DNA from 3 places in the Anaerospora sp. genome. Region 2 is predicted to be linked to each of the others. Evidence: predicted binding sites of a transcription regulator. Region 2 holds the regulator's gene; each other region holds the start of a gene.

Region 1 (4,512 bases), on a different contig from region 2:
GATTAATAATTATACTACAATTGTGGATACTGTGGATAAATAGTAATTTCATGCGGAAAATGGGATATTTGGATTGTGGATAAAGCTGTGGATATTGTGGATAAACCGGGGATAACTAAAAATGCTCAAAGTGTAGAGTTACATAGTTACAAAAATATCCTAAAAGCTTGTGAAAATTAGCAGCTAGTAACAAGGAATTTGAGCAATGCTGGTGGAATAGATAAAAATTCAAATCAGCGGGAGGTTGCTATGGGAATTGTGGCAGATGTATGCCGGAAAACAACTACTTTGTCAGCTGTTCAAATTGACAGGCTGGAACAAAGTTGTACTCTATTGCAGCTTGCCAGCGATCTATCTCACGCTCAAGCTACTGTTTATTCGCGGGCGATTCATGAACAGTTTCTGGTCATTGTTGCTCAAGCAAGACCGAATACTACATTGGTTAAAGATAGAACCAATTTGCTGGGGTCTACTGTTCAGTCAGCAGAAGAGCCGCTTGTATGGCGTACATTAAACTCGGGTGAGCATATTGCCGGACAGCGCGAATGGGCAATCGGCCTGGTTGCCGAAATGCAAACTTCAGCCTTGTACGATGATGAAGGCAACATTATAGCAGTTGTCAGCTTTGAGACGGGTGGAGTTGAAACGGTGCTGGGGCAAAATATCCTCATGGAGACTGCCAACATGCTGTTAAGTATGACACACAGCCGCGGTGGCGCTGTCTACCGTCAGTTATCTGCACGCGATGGCATCATCTTAGTTGATGAGCAAGGTGAAATTATTTTTGCTAATGCTGCTGCCAACAGCATATATAATATTATGGGTGTAGGACGAATGGTAGGGCGCCGAGTCTATGACCGCCGTATCAATTTGCGCCTGGCTCAAAAGGCAGCCAGTACTCAAATTGCCAATGAAGAAGAACTGGAACAAGGACAGATGGTTCTTGTTCAGCGGGCAATTCCTATCATAGTAGCTGGCAAAACGGTTCGCACAGTTGTTATCACTGCCGATGTGACCGAACTGAAGCAAAAAGAAAAAGAACTGTTGATTAAGTCAGCTGTCATCCAGGAAATTCATCACCGTGTCAAAAATAATCTGCAGACAATTGCCAGTCTGCTGCGACTGCAGGCACGCCGCACTCAGTCTGATGAAGTAAAAGCAGCTCTTAGAGAAAGTGTCAACCGGATTTTAAGCATATCAGTTGTGCATGAATTCTTATCCCAGCAAGATGCAGAAGTGATCGATGTCGCCGAAGTTGCAAAGAATATTTTGGACCTGGTGATTCAAAATATGCTGGAGCCCAATTTTAACATACAAACAATCTTTAACGGTCAGACGGTGATCATGCCTTCTGAGCAGGCTACAAGTTTGGCACTTGTTATTAATGAGTTGATCCAGAACTCGATAGAGCATGGTTTTATTGGTCTCAAAGAAGGTCTGATCGGACTTGATATTGCAATATTGCCTGATACGTATCAGATTGATATCTATGACAATGGTGTTGGTCTGCCGGAACATTTCGGGCAGCGTTCTTCCAGCAGTCTTGGCCTCCAAATTGTCCGTACACTCATTGAGACAGATTTAGGCGGTCGTTTTGAATTATATTGCAAAAACGGCACTCATGCCTGTATTACCATTCCTAGACCAAGGGAGGGAGAGTAATCCATGGAAAACTTACGAATTGTAGTTGCTGATAACGAATCCATCATCCGCATGGACTTGCGTGAACTTCTGGAAGAGGCAGGCCATACGGTGGTAGGCGAAGCTACCGATGGTGTTAAAGCCGTTGATTTAGCCCGCAAACATCGCCCCGACCTGGTCATCATGGATATTAAAATGCCAGAAATGGACGGCATTACTGCTGCCAAAATTATCTCTAATGAGAAATTAGCGCCTGTATTGCTTCTGACTGCTTTCAGTCAAAAGGATATTGTGGAGAAAGCTAAGGATTCCGGTGTTTTGGCCTATTTGGTTAAGCCAGTTAAAGAGGTAAATCTTTTTCCTGCTATGGAAATTGCTATTTCCCGCTTCCAGGAGTTTGCGGAACTGGAACGGGAATTGGAAGACGTGAAAAACTCGCTCGAAACTCGCAAAATTCTTGACCGGGCGAAAGGCATACTCATGGATGCATATAACCTGAGTGAAAATGAAGCGTATCGCCGTATTCAACAATACAGTATGAGTAAACGGAAATCGATCCGTGAAGTGGCGGAAGCAATAGTCGAAGCGTCAACCAAAAAAAAATGAGATTGTATAAAATCGCCAGAAGGTGAAAAACTTACCAAAGGCGGTTTTTTTTTTGGCAAAAAAAATATGCATTTTTTGCCTAAGCCCCTTGATTTTTACAGTTAAATTAGATAATATTAGTATTGTAATTAGCACTCGCCATCATCGAGTGCTAACAAGAAGTCAAAACAAAAGTTATATAAAAGGAGGTCTTTTCAATGATTAAGCCATTAGGCGACAGAGTAGTCATTAAGGTACTGGAAAGAGAAGAAAAAACCAAGAGTGGTATCCTGCTTCCCGATACTGCCAAGGAAAAACCCCAGGAAGGCCTGATCGTAGCTGTTGGCACTGGTAAAGTACTGGAGAACGGACAACGCGTGGCGCTGGAAGTAAAAGACGGCGACAAAGTTATATTCTCCAAGTATGCTGGTACTGAAGTGAAACTCGACGGCCAAGATTATCTGATTCTTAGTGAAAGAGATATCCTGGCAATCGTTGAATAACTTCTTAATTTAAAAATAAATTTGTGGAGGTAATACATAAATGGCTAAGCAAATTCTTTTTGACGAAGAAGCACGCCGCGCACTGGAAAGAGGCGTAAACGCACTGGCTAATGCTGTAAAGGTTACTCTTGGACCTAAAGGCCGCAATGTTGTTCTGGACAAAAAATTCGGTGCACCTACTATTACTAATGATGGTGTAACGATTGCCCGTGACATTGACCTGGAAGATCCGTTTGAAAATATGGGAGCTCAATTGGTGAAAGAAGTTGCTACTAAAACGAATGACGTAGCAGGCGACGGCACCACGACAGCTACCCTTTTAGCTCAGGCTATGATTCGCGAAGGTATGCGCAACGTTGCAGCCGGTGCAAATCCAATGATCCTGAAAAAAGGCATTGAAACTGCTGTTAAAACACTCGTAACCGAGATTAAAAGCAGTGCAATTGCAGTAGAAGGCAAAGAAGCAATTGCGCAGGTAGCTTCTATTTCCGCTGGCGACGAAGAAATCGGTAAACTTATTGCCGAAGCTATGGAAAAAGTAGGCAAAGACGGCGTAATTACTGTTGAAGAATCAAAAGGTATGGGAACTGAACTGGAAGTGGTTGAAGGTATGCAATTCGACCGCGGCTACATTTCCCCTTACATGATTACTGATGCAGACAAAATGGAAGCGGTTATTAATGAGCCGTATATCCTGATCACTGACCGCAAAATTGGTGCGATTGCCGATATGCTGCCTGCTCTTGAAAAAGTAGTGCAAGCAGGTAAAGAATTGCTGATTATTGCTGAAGACGTAGAAGGCGAAGCACTGGCAACTTTGGTTGTCAACAAACTTCGTGGTACTTTCCGCGCTGTTGCTGTTAAAGCTCCTGGCTTTGGCGACCGTCGTAAAGCAATGCTCGAAGACATTGCCATTCTTACCGGTGGTGCGGTTATTACCGAAGAATTGGGACGCAAACTTGACAGCGTAACTCTGGAAGATCTGGGCCGTGCTCGTCAAATCCGCGTATCCAAGGAAGAAACTACCATTGTTGAAGGTTATGGCGACGCTGAAGAACTCAAAAAACGCGTTAGCCAAATCAAAGCACAAGTGGAAGAAACTACTTCCGATTTCGATAGAGAAAAACTGCAAGAGCGTCTGGCTAAACTGGCTGGCGGCGTAGCGGTTATTCAAGTAGGCGCAGCTACTGAAGTTGAGCTGAAAGAGAAAAAACTTCGCATTGAAGATGCTTTAAATGCTACTCGCGCTGCAGTAGAAGAAGGTATTGTAGCTGGCGGCGGCACTACCTTCATCGACATTCTGCCTGCACTTGAAGGCTTAGAGGCAGTTGGCGACGTTAAAACCGGTATTCAAATCGTTAAACGCGCTATTGAAGAACCAGTACGTCAAATTGCCAACAATGCCGGCCTGGAAGGCTCCGTTGTTGTAGCAAACGTGAAAAAGACTGGCAAAGGTATCGGCTTCAATGCTCTTTCCGAAGAGTATGTTGATATGATTGCTGCTGGTATTGTAGATCCTGCCAAAGTAACTCGCTCTGCCCTGCAAAATGCAGCAAGCATTGCAGCGATGGTTCTTACTACCGAAACTCTTGTTGCTGACAAACCGGAAAAAGACGGCGGCGCAGCAGCAGGAATGGGCGGTATGGGTGGAATGGGCGGCATGGGTGGCATGGGCGGCATGATGTAATCACGCCTCTCTAGCTTGTGGCATATAAGGGTCTATTGTGCGATAAATCCTTAAGGAACACAGCCTGACCAATTTCATCAATAAAAAAACTAATTC
Region 2 (4,512 bases):
AGTACTTCAAGTCCGGCAATCGCTCCGGCATCTTTCGTAGCTTGACGCTGGCTGTCAGTAAAATAGGCAGGAACAGTGATGACCGCCTGAGATACTTTTTCACCTAAATAAGCTTCTGCTTCTTGTTTCAGCTTTTGCAGAATCATCGCAGATATTTCCTGTGGAGTGTAGTTTTTATCATCAATTTTAACCGTATAGCCGGTACCCATATGCCGTTTAATAGAATGAATGGTACGGTCCGGATTTGATACTGCCTGACGTTTTGCTAATTGACCGACAAGACGTTCACCTGTTTTAGAAAAACCAACAACAGACGGTGTCAGACGTGCGCCTTCTGCGTTAGGAATAACGACAGGTTCGCCACCTTCCATTACTGCGACAACCGAGTTAGTAGTACCAAGGTCTATACCAATTACTTTTGCCATTATTATATTCCTCCTTAAATTTACGAATTAAATATTGCTTACAACCTTAACCATGCTGGGGCGAATTACTTTATTACGGACCATATAGCCCTTTTGAAATTCCTCGACAATCGTTCCATCCGCTTTTGCTTCATCCTCCACCCGCATAACAGCTTCATGCTGCTGAGGATTAAAGCTTTCCCCAACTGCCTGAACAGGTGCGAGACCGAGCAATTCAAGACTCTGGAATAACTGACGATAAATCATTTCAACACCGGAACGCAAAGATTCAACATCCGCCTTACCTGCTGTAGATAAAGCACGTTCAAAATTATCAATAACCGGCAGGAGTTTTAACAGAACTTCCTCTGTAACAATACCGGAAAGCTCTTCTTTTTCCTGACGCGTGCGGCGGCGGAAATTATCAAAATCAGCTTGCAAACGTTTTAAACGTTCCGCCATTTCTTCATGAAGGCGATTTTTTTCGGCTATCGCAGCCAGCATCCTCTCCACATCGGAAGACTGAAAGCAAACTTCTTCGGCCGCCGTATCAATGTCCGGCGTTTCCAGAACTACTTCTTCTTTTTCTACGTTCTCTGCCATTCACTTCACCTCAAATTTTAAAAATCAGGCATACCAGCTGATGCAGCACTTCCTTGCGTGCTGTTGGCGGCATCCTCTTTTTTCTTAATTATGGTATCAATCCGTAAAATTGCCACAGCAACTTCGCCTGCCGCCTTTATCGCATGAAGTTTGACAGGCACCGGATCGACAACTCCTACCGCAAGCATGTCGGTTACTAAGCCTGTATCGCAATCAATACCAAGATAATCCATCTGTCCCGCCATCTGAGCAGCAACTACATCTTCAACTTTTTCCAGAGGATTAAATCCGGCATTTTCTACAATCTGCGATAATGGCCGCTTCAAAGCATTCACTACACAATCTACACCATATGCTGCCATACCCTTAAGATGTTCCCGGGATTTTTCTACTTTTCGGGCTAGCGCAATTTCAATAGATCCACCGCCCGGTACATAGCCGCCTTTGACTGCAGCCTGCACACTGGATGCTGCATCTTTAGCAATACGCATCCGTTCGCCAACGACTTCTTCTGTTGCGGCACCGACTAAAATAGTAGCCATCGGTTTACCCTTACCACCTAGAATGCGAACATGCTCCAGCTTCTCATCTTCATAAACCCGATGGGCGATGCCCAGATATTTTTCCAGGTCTGCCGTTTCTTTTTTAAGCCCTGTACGCTTGAGCATCCGTGCACCTGTATGTTCAGCCGCCCTTCTGAGGTCCTTAGCGGCCACCCGCTGAATAACCATTATACCGGCATCAGCCAAAATTTCCTCAGCATCAGTGTGAACACCTCTGTCGACTAAAACGACATTAACACCAAGCTCAACAATTTTCTTACTATTTTCTTTAAATTCATTTTGTAATTCTATGTAACGCTTAAATCCGGCTTCTGTACTTAATGCCTCATCTCCAATTTCTTCCGGCTCCAAGGCATCATCAATTAAAAGCACTTTAGCGTTTTCCACCACTGCCGGCATTTCCTTGTTCATGCGCTCTTTATCAACAATAACGCCTAAAAACACTTCATTAGCGGCTCCTTCTTGAGCCGTTATAATTTCTGCCAGCTTAAAATTATTCTCTGTTAATTTTTCTACACCAATCAGCCGGGCAGCTTCTACTACCAAATCGGCGATATCCTGATGCTCCCGACCGGCTATCATTGCGATATTGCGTAAAATTGGATCCTGTATATCTGACACACGACGGCAATTAACTGCCACTTGCTCAAGCGCCTGTGCAATTCCAAATTTCACACCTTCGATAACCCTGGCCACCGGAACACCCCGCAAAACCTGATTAACACCTTCCGCTACAAGACCACCAGCCATAATAGTCGCAGTTGTTGTCCCATCGCCTACCTCGGCTTGCTGTGCTTTTGCCGTATTAATCAGCATTTTTGCCGCAGGATGATTGACATCCATCTTATCAAGAATAGTCACACCATCATTTGTGATGATGACTTCACCAAAGCGGTCTACCAGCATCGTGTCCAGTCCTTTAGGACCAATTGTTCCTTCTACAGCCGCCGTGATTGCTCTTACAGCATTTGCGTTGGTGACTAACGCAGCTAAACGTTCATCAACTTCCGCACCGCTGCCGGCTGCCTGCTTGAGATTCATGTCGGAATCCTCCCATACCTATATATGTAATGCTTCTTGCGGGCAGACTATTCCGTCTGCCCGTTTTCACAAACTGTTTCAGACACCGTATTTTTTTAATACATCTCCCAAATGGCGCTGCATAAAACCGAGCACGCCAATGATCTTACCATACTCCATGCGGGTTGGTCCCAAGACCGCTACCGTACCAACTACCTGACCATCAACACGATAGGTCGCCTGAATGACACTGCAATCCTGAATACCGGAGAACTTGTTTTCCTGACCAATAGTGACAAGTAAGTGGTCTGTGTCCTGCATGTGAAGAATATCACTAAGCAGTTGTTCTTCTTCCAGCATGGAAAGCAGGCCTTTTACTTTATCAACATCACGAAATTCCGGCTGTTCCAATAATTGAGTAGTGCCGCCGGTATATACCCGGTCCTTTCTGTCGACCGATACAGCGCTTCCCAATACTTCAAGAGCCGCTTTATAAATAAGAGAATCGGCCACGACATCTTGTTTTATTTGTCTGAGGAGTGATAATTTAATACGGTCCAGCGGTAATCCGGCTAACCGGTTATTGATAAGCTCAGCTATGCTCTGCAAATCACTTAACGATGTTCCTTCCGGAATATCAATTACCTTATTATCAATAAACCCCGTATCTGTCACTATTATAATGATGGCTCTGCGCTCATCCAATGGCAGAAACTGCATGTATTTGAACACACACTGCGACATTTGCGGCGCCAGAACAAGCGATACATTGCGGGTCATACGAGATAAAATTTTAGCAGTTTCCTGAAAGACGCCTTCGATCCGCCGGGCCTTAGCCTCATACCAACGATCAATCAGAAGAATTTCCTGATCACTGATTGTAGGCGGCGCTAATAAGCAGTCCACATAGAACCGATAGCCTTTGGCCGAAGGAATTCGCCCTGCCGACGTATGAGGCTGTTCCAGGTACCCCAGCACTTCCAAATCAGACATTTCATTACGAATAGTTGCCGGACTGATGCCCAAGTCATATTTACGGGCAATCGTTCTTGAGCCAATCGGTTCCGCTGTAGAAATATAGTCGTCAATAATAGCCTGCAGAATCTTACGTTTTCTCTCGTCCAAAAGCATTCACCTCCTATTGTTAGCACTCTATCGCAGGGAGTGCTAACACCTAATTAAAACATATCACTCCTTGCCGCTCATGTCAAGATGTCATCCTGTTTTATCGACAGTTAAGGTAAAAAAGCCTGAAAAACCGAGTTACCGTATTTCATCCCAAGGGGAGTTAGCTTTACTGATTGGTTTTCCATACAAATCAATCCTTTAGCTTCTAAAGATGCTAAGGGTTTTCCAAACATCTGTTGAAGACTTTTTCCGAAGAACCGATAAAAGGTATCATTGGATATTCCCGCTGCCGTGCGAAGTCCCAAAAAACAAAATTCGGCCATTTGAACAGGTTCATCCGGAATTTCTTTAACCTCAACAGGTGATTGGCCGCTGTTTACACGCTTAAGGTAGGTACGGACATCGCGCGTATTCGCCAGCCGCTCGCCATTAATAAAGGAATGAGCAGCCGCGCCTATTCCGAGATAAGAAGAGTAGTTCCAATATTTTAAGTTATGCCGGCAGGAAAACCCCGGCAGCGCATAATTTGATATTTCATACCGTTGGTAGCCACTTAGTGTTAAATATTCGACTGTCTCGTCATACATCGCCTCTTCCTCTTCTTCGGAAGGCAGTATTAATTTACCTGAAGCGAGACGATTCGCAAAGGGAGTTTCTTCTTCCACTTTTAACCCATATACTGAAATATGAGGAATAGCCAGTTCATATGCCAGCCGGAGACTTTTTTGGAAATCTTTTAGTGTCTGCACGGGCAATCCATACATCAGGTCAATATTTACATTGGAAAACCCGGC
Region 3 (4,512 bases), on a different contig from region 2:
AGCAGCAGCATAGATGATCGCTGGTAAATAAGCTTAGCAATTCCATAAACAATAATCGTCAGCACCAGTCCAAATAACATTAACATGCCTTTTCCCTTCTTCCCCGGTAGCGACTGACCAGTTCAGTCGAAAATACTACAAAAAGCAGCACTGCTATGATACTGAAAACCAAAACAAACAGCAGCGCCCCTATTTTACTGGCAAATATATTCTCGTACTGCATGATCCCAATAGCAGAGGGGATGAAAAACAATAATAATTCAGCAATTAAAAAATTTGCTCCTGCCTCAACCCAGTCTAAAGCAATTACCTTGTACTCCAGTAATCCAAAAAGAATTGCCATGCCAACTAAATTTCCAGGAATGTCCATTCCACTCAGCTCGGAAAGGCTATTTCCAATTACACTAATACCACATAACAACAAAACCTGACCTGTAGTTTTCAAAAATTGCATATTTCCTCACTCCTGTCATGTTTAACAGTCTACAGCGGCTGGCAGGAATAATAAAATACTTGTAATATATAACAGCTATGCGTTAAAGCTATAATGCAGTTAGCATCGGAGGATTCATGTGGATATATTGCATTTAAGTTACTTTCTTGAAGTAGCCCGCCAAAAAAGTTTTACAAAAGCGTCACAAACTCTGCGTGTCAGTCAGCCCTCTATCAGTAAAGTAATTAAAACTCTTGAAAACGAATTAAATGTTACTCTCCTGGAGCGAACTGGGCGGGAGATTGAATTAACCGATGCCGGGAAAGCAGTTTTCGAAAAAGCGCAGCATGTTGTTCTGGAGTTTCAGGATCTCACCTCCGAATTAAGCGAAATATTTAACCTGCAGCGTGGCGAGATCACCATTGGTCTCCCCCCCATGGTGGGCGCACGCTTTTTCCCTAAAGTAATTGGCCTCTTCAGACAAACTTACCCGCATATTCAAATCAAATTAATTGAGGTTGGCTCAAAGCAAATCGAAAGAGGTGTTGAAGAGGGGACACTGGACATTGGTGTAATCGCCCTGCCGGCAAGCCTGGATGGGTTAGAAATTTTTTCTTTTGTGAATGAAGCATTATGCATTGTTTTGTACCGCGATCATCCACTTGCCGAAAAGCCTGAACTCACCTTATCGGATCTCAAGGAGGAACCCTTTGTGTTATATAAAGAGGATTTTTCTTTATATGATCACATTCTCGACCAATGCCAGGCCAGAGGCTTCCGGCCTGCTATTGCCTGCCAAAGCTCGCAATGGGATTTTATCGGAGAAATGGTAGGTGCAAAGCTTGGCATCGCCCTATTACCGGAAACAATCTGCAAGGGGTTAGACAGCGAGCGTTTCCGCTGCATCCCCTTAACAGATCCGGTTATTCCCTGGAAACTAGCTATTATCCGTAAAAAAAACCGTTACTTATCTTTTGCCGCCCGGGAATGGTTAAAATTCACTAAAAATTTCTTTTTGAAACAGGGTCAATAGTAAATAAGCTGTAAATTTTGCATATTTTGCTGGAAAAATAATTGATTTTACACAAATATCGCGTTATGATAGAAATAACGTTAGCACTCATTTAACTAGAGTGCTAACAATCGCTTATTCACTTAAAATTACTTAAAAAGGAGAATATGCATGACTGAACAAGCTATTACCAAAGAAACCAGGGAATTTCAGGCAGAAACCAAACAACTGCTGGATTTAATGGTTCATTCTATTTATACTAACCGGGAAATATTTTTACGGGAACTCATCTCTAATGCCTCTGATGCAATTGATAAGATTCGCTTTGAGTCATTAACAAATCAAGACTTACTCGAGAACAACCGTGATTTTGAAATTTTTATTGTTCCCGATGAAAACAGCCACACATTAACGATTTCTGATAATGGTATTGGCATGACCTATGATGAGGTAATTGAAAACATTGGTACAATTGCCAAATCAGGTACCAAAGCTTTTTTTGAAAAGCTCAAAGAGAACGAAGCAACTGCTGATCATGAGTTAATCGGTCAATTCGGCGTTGGTTTTTATTCAGCTTTTATGGTTGCTGATAAAGTAACCCTCCTGACGCGTGCTCCCGGCCAGGAGAAGGGCATTAAATGGGAATCAACCGGTGATGGTACATATACGATTGAGGAAATTGACAAACCGCAGCGCGGAACTACGCTTACCCTAAGCCTAAAACCAGAGTTTCACTCCCCTGAAAAGCCGGAGCAAAACTTCTTAACGACCACCAATATTCAATCCCTAATAAAAAAATACTCCGACTATATCCGCTACCCCATTAAAATGAATTTTGTAATAGAAGAGCGTGAACGCGATGCAGAGGGCAAGGTTATTGAAGATGCACCGGTAAAAGAAGTTATAGAGTTACGTACGTTAAACTCCATGACGCCGTTGTGGACAAAGAGCAAAGCCTCCATAACGAATGAAGAATATCACGATTTCTACAAAAATCTGTTCCACGACTGGGAAGAACCTTTGGAAATTCTTCATAACAAAGCAGAAGGCGCTGTTGAATACACGTCACTCTTGTTTATTCCTTCTCATGCTCCTTATGACTTCTATGATCGCGAGGCTGCTGCCGGTATCCGGCTTTATTCAAAACAAATTTTCATCATGGACAACTGTAAGGACTTATTGCCTGAATACCTGCGCTTTGTCCGAGGCTTAGTTGATTCACCTGACTTTTCCTTAAACATTTCCCGGGAGCTTCTGCAGCACAGCAGTCAGCTAAAACTAATCGGCAAGAATTTGGAAAAGAATGTCCTCAAGGCATTGACTGGCCTATTAAGCAAAGACCGCCCAAAATACGAAAAATTTTGGAAAGAATTTGGCAGGGCAATTAAAATCGGTGTTTATTCCGATTACCAAAGCAGAGAAAAGTTAAAAGATTTGTTATTATTCTCCTCCTCCCGCTCAGCCGAAGAACTGACTACCCTGGATGAGTACTTGCAGCGTATGAAAGAAAACCAAAAATCGATCTATTATGCTACCGGCAAAGATCAGGCCTCGGTAGAGCGCCTGCCTCAGCTGGAGCTGCTGCGTGAAAAAGGAATTGAAGTCCTTTATCTGTTTGACCAGGTAGACGAATTTGCTATTGACGCTTTACGGGAATACAAAGAAAAGAATTTCCAGTCCGTCAGCCGCGGGGATTTGAATCTTGACGAAATCGATACAGAAGAAAGCAAAAAAGATACCGAAGCTCTTGCCAAGGAAAATGAAGGATTGATTAAAGCAGTAAAAGAGCACTTGAATGGTAAAATTGCTGATGTTAAAATTAGCAGCCGTTTAAAATCAAGCGCAGTTTGCCTAGTCAGTGACAATAGCGGCATCAGCCTCTCTATGGAACAGATTCTGGCCGAAATGAACAAGACTATGTTCAAAGCGAAACGTATTCTTGAACTTAATCCTGATCACGAAGTATTTGCTGCACTTAAGAATCTATATCAAACTGCTCCTGATTCGGAAGCCTTCCAGGATTATTGCGATTTGCTTTATGTTCAGGCCATGCTGATTGAAGGTCTGCCGCCAGAAGATCCAATTGGTTTTGCAGATAAAATGTCCCGTCTAATGGCCCGTACAAGAAGCTAAATATAAAAGCGTTGCCCTGCTTTCTGCAAGGCAACGCTTTTTATTCTTGTTCGTGAATATTCTTTTTTTGTTCAATTTTAGACTGATCAGGCGCCAGTTCCTCAGCGGTTTCAAATTGAAGCTGCTCCCCGGCAACTCCGAGTGCACTTGCTGCTCTTTTATGATAGAACTTTTGACCAATATAAATTCCTGAGAACAGAAGAACTAAACCCATTCCAGCCGCAAGACCCGCTCCCTGCCCCGGAATAAGAGGCATACTGGCAATGATTAATATGCAGCTTGCCAAAGCCAGCCACGAAGTATAGGGGTAGCCGGGAAGCTGGCACTTGCCATCAGGTGAGCAGCCATGTTCCTTACGAAACTTATAATGAGAGGCTAGAATAACTACATAGGCAAAAAGCAGGGAAAACCCACCTGAGCTGACAAGAAAAAGATAGACCTGCTGAGGAAGAAAGAAACCCATTCCCAGCGCCGTCAACATGGCAGCCCCTGAAAACAGAATTCCCTTGCGTGGTATATCACCCGAATCCTTCACCCAGTCAGGCGCATGTCCCTCCTCGGCCAGCGAACGGATCATCCGGCCCAGACCAAACATGGCGGCAAGCATAGTGGAAAGAATAGCAGTCACTAAAACAATATTCATAGCCGTACCTGCCCAGCCAAGATTCCACTGGTCCAAAGCCAAGACCAACGGACTTTCAGTGGTACTTAAAGCAGCAGTTGGAATAAGCGGCAATAAAATAAGTACTGCAGTAATATACAGACCTGCCAATCCTGCAATCGTATAGGAAATTGCTTTAGGAACCGTTTCGGCAGGATTAGCAGTCTCCGAAGCTGCCAGGCCAATAATTTCAAATCCCGCATAGGCAAACATAACAATTAACATACTTCCGGCAATACCTGCTATTCCCTGGGGAAACCAGGGTTCTGCTAA

What was found. The regulator HrcA, encoded in region 2, represses chaperone genes, less so after heat shock. The targets are predictions, from matches to a motif close to TGTTAGCACTCNNNNNNNNNGAGTGCTAACA.
Region 1: groES (co-chaperone GroES) is a predicted target of HrcA. The motif match lies at 2,374-2,404, and genes of this name have one in related genera.
Region 3: htpG (molecular chaperone HtpG) is a predicted target of HrcA. The motif match lies at 1,545-1,575, and genes of this name have one in related genera.

The regions. Positions count from the first base shown of each region.
Region 1 covers NZ_DALZUO010000003.1:64,432-68,943, forward strand. The annotation lists gene RTR76_RS03900 (histidine kinase N-terminal domain-containing protein) at 250-1,662, shown strand; gene RTR76_RS03905 (response regulator) at 1,666-2,247, shown strand; gene groES (co-chaperone GroES) at 2,445-2,729, shown strand; gene groL (chaperonin GroEL) at 2,770-4,416, shown strand.
Region 2 covers NZ_DALZUO010000002.1:286,381-290,892, reverse strand. The annotation lists gene dnaK (molecular chaperone DnaK) at 1-425, opposite strand, end outside; gene grpE (nucleotide exchange factor GrpE) at 453-1,007, opposite strand; gene RTR76_RS03455 (TCP-1/cpn60 chaperonin family protein) at 1,025-2,611, opposite strand; gene hrcA (heat-inducible transcriptional repressor HrcA) at 2,690-3,721, opposite strand; gene hemW (radical SAM family heme chaperone HemW) at 3,826-4,512, opposite strand, start outside.
Region 3 covers NZ_DALZUO010000005.1:166,468-170,979, reverse strand. The annotation lists gene RTR76_RS06830 (LrgB family protein) at 1-86, opposite strand, end outside; gene RTR76_RS06825 (CidA/LrgA family protein) at 80-454, opposite strand; gene RTR76_RS06820 (LysR family transcriptional regulator) at 573-1,466, shown strand; gene htpG (molecular chaperone HtpG) at 1,617-3,578, shown strand; gene RTR76_RS06810 (amino acid permease) at 3,619-4,512, opposite strand, start outside.